DNA from 2 places in the Corynebacterium pilbarense genome. Region 1 is predicted to be linked to the other one. Evidence: predicted binding sites of a transcription regulator. Region 1 holds the regulator's gene; the other holds the start of a gene.

The links. The regulator LexA, encoded in region 1, represses DNA repair genes until DNA is damaged. The targets are predictions, from matches to a motif close to CGAACANNTGTTCG.
Region 2: NUW87_RS06280 (HNH endonuclease signature motif containing protein) is a predicted target of LexA. The motif match lies at 1,705-1,718, and genes of this name have one in related genera.

What each region holds. Positions count from the first base shown of each region.
Region 1 is NZ_JANRML010000001.1:127,200-131,125, forward strand. It holds gene NUW87_RS00620 (uracil-xanthine permease family protein) at 1-217, shown strand, start outside; gene NUW87_RS00625 (HPr family phosphocarrier protein) at 293-562, opposite strand; gene NUW87_RS00630 (DeoR/GlpR family DNA-binding transcription regulator) at 647-1,435, opposite strand; gene lexA (transcriptional repressor LexA) at 1,486-2,166, opposite strand; gene NUW87_RS00640 (hypothetical protein) at 2,635-2,757, shown strand; gene nrdR (transcriptional regulator NrdR) at 2,814-3,272, shown strand; gene hrpA (ATP-dependent RNA helicase HrpA) at 3,288-3,926, opposite strand, start outside.
Region 2 is NZ_JANRML010000006.1:71,834-75,759, reverse strand. It holds gene NUW87_RS06290 (hypothetical protein) at 23-601, opposite strand; SAM riboswitch class IV at 619-753, opposite strand; gene NUW87_RS06285 (alpha/beta fold hydrolase) at 833-1,654, shown strand; gene NUW87_RS06280 (HNH endonuclease signature motif containing protein) at 1,806-3,329, shown strand; gene NUW87_RS06275 (VanW family protein) at 3,403-3,926, opposite strand, start outside.

The DNA.
Region 1 (3,926 bases):
TTTCACCGATCCGGCCAACCTCACCGCGGCCGCGGTCGCGCTGATTGTGGGCATCGGCAATCTCACCCTGGACGTCGGTGCTGTGACGTTGGAAGGCATCGCTCTGGGCTCGGTCGGCATCATCCTGGTTTACCCGCTCATGCGCTGGGCGTACGACACGTTGGGGGAGGGGCAGTACCGAAAGGATTTCGAGGTGTCCCAGCCGTCGACGTTGTAGCGTCCGGTACTGGTTGCACGTAAAAACGCCCGGGCGCGTGGCCCGGGCGTGATCTCGTCGAGAAGCGAACAGCGCCTATTCTTCGTCGAGGTTCTGCTCGATCAGCGCCGCGATCTTCTCCACGGCATCGGCGTTGTCGGAGGTCACGGTGACCTCGTCGTCGTGCTCGGCGCCCATGGCCATAATCATCAGCGAGGAGGCAGCGTCCGTCTCGTCGTCATCGTCGCCGCCAACAAGGGTCAGCAAAATCTCGTCGTCGTACTCGCCGGCAGCATCGGCGATCACCGTGGCCGGGCGTGCGTGCAGCCCGACGGTGGAACCGACCTTCACAGTCTTGGAAGCCATTCGGGTGTCCTTTCCGTTGTTTTCATCCAGGTCTGCAACGAGTGTAGGTCGCAAACAGATGTTGGTGCCACCATGTTGCTCGCACTATTGGGTCTGCGCCAGCACGACCTCAATGCCGTGCGAGCGCAGCTCGTCCACGAAGGCGGAGGGGGCCTCAGCGTCGGTGACCACCACATCAATATCCGTCAGTGGCGCGAAGCTGACCACATAGTCGTTGCCCAGCTTCGTGGAATCGCACAACACAACAACCCTGCGGGCATTCGTCACCATCGCAGCTTTCACCGCAGCTTCCTGGGCGTCCACGGTGGAGAGGCCGTGGCCGATGGACAGCGCGTTGGTGCCCACAAACGCGACGTCAGCCCGCAACAGGGCCAGTGTGCGAAGTGCAGTACTGCCGACGACCGCCTGGCTGATCGGACGGACACTGCCACCGAGTAGCTGCACATCGTGCAAACCGGAATCGCTCAGCTCCAAGGCGGTGGGGATGGAGTTGGTCACCACCGAATACTCCCTATCCCCGCGAGTCTCTGCAAGTCGCTTGCCCAAGCTGCTGATAGTTGTGCCCGAGTCCAAGAAGATGGTGCAGCTTTGGGTATCCGGCACGAACTGCAACGCGGTTTCCGCAATCGCGGTCTTGGCCGCGAGCGAGGCGCGCTGGCGGGTATCCAGCGGGATCTCCGTAGAGCGGTACGACTGGCTGGCCACCGCGCCGCCGTGGACGCGCTGCACTGCGCCCTCATCGTGCAACGCCGAAAGATCCCGGCGGATTGTTTCCGCGGTGACGTCGAAGCGCTGCGCCAACTCGGTGACATTGACGCGGCCTTCAACTGCGGTCAAAGACGCGATCTGGCGTCTCCGCTCTTCGGCGTACATCGATCTCCTGCGATTCTGGTCGTTGTGTTCTCTCGGCGTGCACGCACCGGTTACAGAGTACGGAACACCGAGATGACACGCCCCATGATCTCAGCCTCTTCGCCCTTGATCGGCTCGAATGCGTCGTTGTGGGGCAACAGCCACACGCCGGTGGAGTCGCGGTGGAGCTCCTTAACCGTCGCTTCACCGTCCAGAAGCGCCGCAACGAATTCGCCCTCCTCCGCGTTCGGCTGGGAGCGGACAACAACCCAGTCTCCGTCGAGGATGCCGGCCTCGCGCATGGATTCACCGACAACCTTGAGCATGAAAACATCGCCGTCGCCGAGCAGCTCCTCGGGCAGCGGGTAGTAGGTGTCCACGTTCTCTTCGGCGAGGATCGGAGCACCTGCAGCGATCTGGCCGACCACCGGCACGTAGCGGGCATTGCCCGAATCCTCCGGCTTCGCTTCCTGCGGCTTGCGCTGCTTGCGTCCGGTCTCGGGCAGCTGGCGCAGATCCACGGCGCGCGGCTTGTTCGGGTCGCGACGAAGGAAGCCCTTCTTCTCAAGCTCCTTGAGCTGGTATGCGACAGAAGAGGTTGACTGCAAACCAGCGGCATCGCCGATCTCACGGATACTCGGCGGGTAACCGCGCAGGACAACAGCGTCCTGAATGACCTGGAGGATACGGCGCTGACGGTCAGACAGTGCGTTGTAATCCGGGTTGCCGGGCTCGGCCTTCTTTCGTGCCATGACGTTCTCCTTGGGCTCGGTGGCGTAGTGCGCCTACGAACCTACCAGATAGGGCACTCATGTTCGATGGTTGCGGCGTTTGGGTGGACACCTGTCGGCTGGGGTGATATAAATCGAACACGTAAGCGTATTCGAACAAATGAACGTTAGAACGTTCGAGCGTGTCGGCGCCGAACGTAATGTGTGCCGCGAAACGAAGGGAGACTCACAATGTCCATTGCAATCAATCCAGTACACAATGCATCCGCATCTCGTCTGGGCGCCGTATCCGTGGTTCCCCCGGCGGAGATTTGGGACCTTGATTCTGTACCGAAGCGTCGAAGCGGCGGGGCCGGTGTTCGAACCATTTCTGCGTCTCATCGAACGAGTGATCGTTCTGTCTCAAACCGGGTTTCGGGCGGTTCTACTGAAGCGGACACGTTCGAAACACGGCACGAGACACGCGATACGCTCCTACTTGGCGTATGCATGACTGCGGCGCTGCTTATTGGTTCCGCGTTCGGCGGCGTTTTCTCAGCGCAAGACAAGGATCCCTCATCGATGACCGGCAGCCAGGTCGCCCACGCCGCCACCGTGGCAACGGCGCGATAGGCAGGGCGTAGACTCACGGCTACACCAAGCCTTGAAGACTCTGGGGGTGGAAAACCGTGTTTTGTCCTTTTTGCCACAACGAGCAATCCCGTGTGACTGACTCGCGGCTGGTAGAAGCTGGCGCTGCGATTCGTCGACGCAGGGAGTGCACCGAGTGCGGGGGTCGTTTCACCACGGTGGAAAAGGCAGTCCTCACCGTTGTGAAACGCAACGGCGTGAGCGAACCGTTTGACCGCGACAAACTCATCGTCGGCGTGCGTCGAGCATGCCAAGGCCGCGACGTTACCGATGACGCCTTGAAACGCCTTGCCCAGGAAGTGGAAGAGACTGTGCGCGCTCAGGGCAGCTCGCAGGTGCCCGCTCACGAGATCGGCCTGGCGGTGCTTGAACCGCTGCGCGCCCTCGACGAAGTGGCGTACCTGCGCTTCGCATCGGTGTACAAGTCGTTCGAGAGCGCAGACGACTTCGAATCCGAAATCCGGCTCATGCGCCGCCGCGACCGCGAGGACTTTTAACCTGCGGCCTTGGCGCTAACGCAGAGCGTCAATCTTCTTTTCAATGCGCCGCTGGCTTACCGGCTTCGGCGTGCCCAAACGCTGCGCGAACAAGCTCACACGCAGCTCTTCAATCAGCCACAAAACATCCTTGTACGCCTTGGTCTTCGTGCGACCAGCGGGCAAGGCCTTCATGCGCTGCGCCAAATATGCCTTCACTGAATCAATCACTGACTGCCGGTCAGCGTCGCGATCAGGATCCAGCCGCATGTCTTCCAGGCGGATGCGCATCGCATCGATGTAGCGGGGCAGGTGCTGCAAGTGCCCGATGCCGTGGACAGTCACCGCGTGTTTCGGCAGGAAAAACCGCAGCTGCGACGTCATGTCGTCGATAGCCGGGCCCTCCCACTGCTCAAGCTCAGCCGCGATATTCGCGTACTCAGCCAGAGCCGGCGCCAAGGTGACCACCACCCGGCGCACCCCACCAGCGACCTGGGGGCGGATTTCGGCCACGAGCGCATCGAACTCCTCCGGCGAGCGCACCGGCCCGCCGGAGGAGAACATCAGGTCGCGGATCACGGCGACACGGGCGTCCTCGACGAGCCCGGCGGCGCCGCCGTGCGGGTAGCGGTCCACCGCTACCTTCTGACGCAACGGTAGCCCCTTGGTCATCTG
Region 2 (3,926 bases), on a different contig from region 1:
CTTTTTGGGGGCTTCCTCGGATCTAGCTTTCCGTGGTGCACGGCGTCAGCGGCTTTTTGCTCAGCAACACCGCGCGGTACCTCCCATTCTCCGTTTTGAAGCGCAGGATGTTCCAATCCGGGTTGTACTCCTCTGCCAGCGCAAGTTCCTCGGGGTCGTGGTTGTAGCCGGTGACGTTCTCCTCCCCCACTGCGCTGCGGAAACGGAAGGTGAGCTTCGTGCCGTCCTGCTCCGCCGCCTCGACGGGGAACCAGGAGTGCTTCAGGTTCATGGCGCGAAGCACCGGGATGTAGTGGTTTTTGTGGCCTTCGGCCTGCCTGTCGCACTCTTTGTAAGTGCATTCACGGCGTGCGGCCGGCTGCTTGGGCAGCGGGACAACGGCATCCCCGACGCGGATCGCGCCCGCTTTCGGCGAGTAGTCGAACTTCGGGCCAGTGTTACCCACGAAACGGGCCGCTTCCATCGGGCTGTCGAACTTTGCGACGACACTTTCGCCCGTCTCATCGAGCGTGAACGCGAACGTAGTTCCGCTCATGTGGGCCAGGGTGGCAGGGGTCCAGTCGGTGGGCATGTTGGACATGTCGTTCATGTCGGAAGACATGGTTGATCTCCTTTTGAGAATCGCACTTCCGGCGCGGCGGTTGCGCGTGCCGGCGGATCTTCCCCCGGGGGCACCGTGCGCGATATGCGCGGTTGCCAGCCGACGAGCCGGGAGGCTTTTCCCTTGTGCAGGGTGCGTCGGACTTCGTGATCCAAACCAGGACAATAACAGACCGCTTGGTCTACTGCAAGTGGGGGCCGGAGGACGTCGATAAGCAATATGCTCTAAGGGATGAAACTCAGCAGCGCGATGATGACACTGGCGGCCGGCTACGGGGCGGTGCGCGGGCTGCAAAACCGCCCGCCGATGCCGTTCAACGACCGGAATTTTGAGCCCACACACCCCACGCCGGTGATGTACGTGCACGGGATCAACTCGCGCACCGCGGCGTTTGAGTCGAACGCCCAAAGGCTGAAAGAACAGGGGTTTTGGGTCTGGGGCTACGACTACGGCGACATGATCGCGCCCGGGTTTTTCGGCGCGGGGGACCTGAATTCGATCGTGGGGGACGTGGAGGAGCACGTGGACCGTGTGCTGCGAAAAACCGGCGCGGAGCAGGTGGACATTGTGGCGCACTCGCAGGGCGCGCTGATGACCAAGCTGTTCATTTCGCGCGGGGGCGCGGAGAAGGTGCGGCGCGTGGTGGCGATGGGCGGCAACTTCCACGGCACCGACTTCCGGGGGCTGGCCGGACAGATGGGCGCGTTCGCCGCAAACCACCCGCACTTCACCACCCTATTCGCCCCGGGGGCAGCACAGCAGCTCGCAGGTTCCGCCTGGTTACGCGAGTTTTTGAGCGGCCCGGACACCATGCCGGGAATCACGTACACCTCCATCTACTCGCCGGCGGACACGGTGGTCACCCCGACATCCGCGTCGATGCTGGAGGCCGTGCCGGGCGCGGATGTGGCGAACATCGATTCCGGGCAGTGGTACGACGGCTACGCGCCCTACCACGCACTCATGCCGCGCGACCCGCTGTACGCGGACCTCACCGCGTGGGGGCTGCTGCGCGAGGTGGGCGACCACGTGCCGCCTGCACACTTCGAGTGAGCACTTTTTGCTTATCGACGGGCTAAAGTCGCTGGCTGTTTAGGGTTATTCGAACGTGTGTTTGGGTTTGTGGCGGTCGTGTCGGAGGCGTGTCGTAGCGTATGCATTGTTCATTCGTTGACAGTGCGTACCTGAAGGGAGGGATCCGGCCATGACCACAGCGATTGACCACCACGTGGACCAGCTCGTCGATAGCCTGAAAGCTCTCGAGGCGCTCATGATGCAGCCCGAATCCCTCCACCTTCTGTCCACGCACCAGGCGATGGAACGGCTGCACGCGGCGCTGCCGCTGCTCTCCAACGCGAACATCGCGTTTGCTCACCTGTGCGAGCGCGACGGGGCTGGCCGGTTGGTCGGCGCCAACCACCCTGTGGAGTATTTGACCAAGCAGCTCGGGCTCCCGCGGGCCGACGCCTTTAGCCTGCTCAACCAGGCGAAGACGATGTTCGGCGAGGTCGAGGTGCCCACCCCACCCTCGGATCCGCTGATGGACGAGGAGGAACGCGAGAAGCAGGCCGAGGAAGAAGAGCGCCGCAAAGAAGAAGCGCGCAAGGCCAAAGAGCGCGCGCGGAAGGCAGCGGCGAAGGCCAACGCAGAGAAGAAGCGCATCATCGAACGGGCGCTGATGCAGCTCAACGAACACTCAGACCCGGGCCGAGACGAGATCTACGCGCAGGCGCTCGAGGCCGCGGAGACGATGTCCGCGGAAGAGCTGCGGAAGCACGTGAACACACTGGTCAAGCGCGCCAACCGCAAGGGCCGGGACTACGAGGGCAACAAGGACCCGCTCGCCGCGTTTAAGAAGCGCACCATGATCTTCGGCGAGGAGGACAGCGACGGCGGTTCCTGGGGGCAGATCTACTTCGACAAAGCCAGCCGCGCCGCGTTCGAGGCCGCGCTGGCCGCCGGCGAGTCGCCCGGGGCGAACCTGCCGCCCGGCGCCGAGGACAAGCGCACCCGCGGGCAACGGCGGTTCGACCAACTCATGGGCATTGTCGGCAACCACGCGAACTCCTCCACCGCGGCGCGCAAGGGCATCGGCACCGTGGTGATAACGCTGACGATGGAAGACCTCATGGGGGCGGACGCGTACACCGAGTTCGCCACCAACACCTCGGTGTCGTTGACCGCGTTGGACATAGTCCGGCTCGGGCTGGCGGGAGACTCCTTCGCCCTGCAGCTGGACTCGTGCACCGGGGTGCCGCTGTCCCTCGGGCGGGCGCGGTTGGCCAGCGTGGAGCAGAAACTGGTGCTTTTGGCCATGCAGCAGGTGTGCGCCTGGACCGGGTGCACCAAGCCGGGCGTGGAACTGGAAGCCCACCACATCCAGTCGTACCTGCACGGTGGGTTCACAGACCTGGAAAACCTGGTCCTCCTGTGTCGCGAGCACCACATGTGCAACAACGACAACAGGGACGGCGCCGGTGGCAAGGGGCATTTCGAGAAAAACCCCTCCACCTGGGACGTCACCCACCACCCCGCCGACGGCGGGCCACCGACACCGACCACGACCCGCCAGTACCAGGAATCGCCTGGTCAGAGGACTATCAGGCGGGTGCGAAAGGAATACCCCGCGTTCGACGACCCACCGAACCAGACAACCACCGACCCGCCGTTATTCGACATCGGCGATGGGTCCAGGGCCGGCCCCGACCGGGGCGGCAACATAGCGTGAGAGTTGGACGCGCGGCGGTTTGGTGCCGCGCGGGTGTGGGGTGCGTGACGGTTCGTACGCTAACCGCTAACCGCTAACCGCAGCGCACGATCGGCTGTGGGTCGTACACCGTGGTCTGGGTCTCCCGGCTGAGCTCGTTTCCGGCGAGGTCGTAGATGATACGGGTGTCGGAGGTGGTGAAACCAGGCGCGCCCGAAGACGGCGCACAGTTCGAGCCGGAGACGTTCACTGGCTGCGGCTGCGTCTGCGCCCACCGGCCGCCGTTGACGGACTCGACGGTCACAGTCTTGACGCCCATCAGGCTCACCGTGACCTCCCCGCCGCCGACGCTGGTGGCGATGCGCACCGGGTACGGGCTGTCGTTGCGGAACTGCAGATCGATCGCGCCCTCGTACACGGTTGCCTCGCGGCCGGCCGGGTAACGGGAGATGTAGTAGGAGTGCGGCATGTGCGCCACATCCGTCATGCCGGCAAAGTAGGAGGCGTTGTACAAGGTGGTGGCGAACTGGGAGATGCCGCCGCCGACCGCGGTATCCGCGCGCCCGTTGAGGATGATGCCGGACTCCACGTACCCCTGCGCGGGGCCGCGCGGGCCGG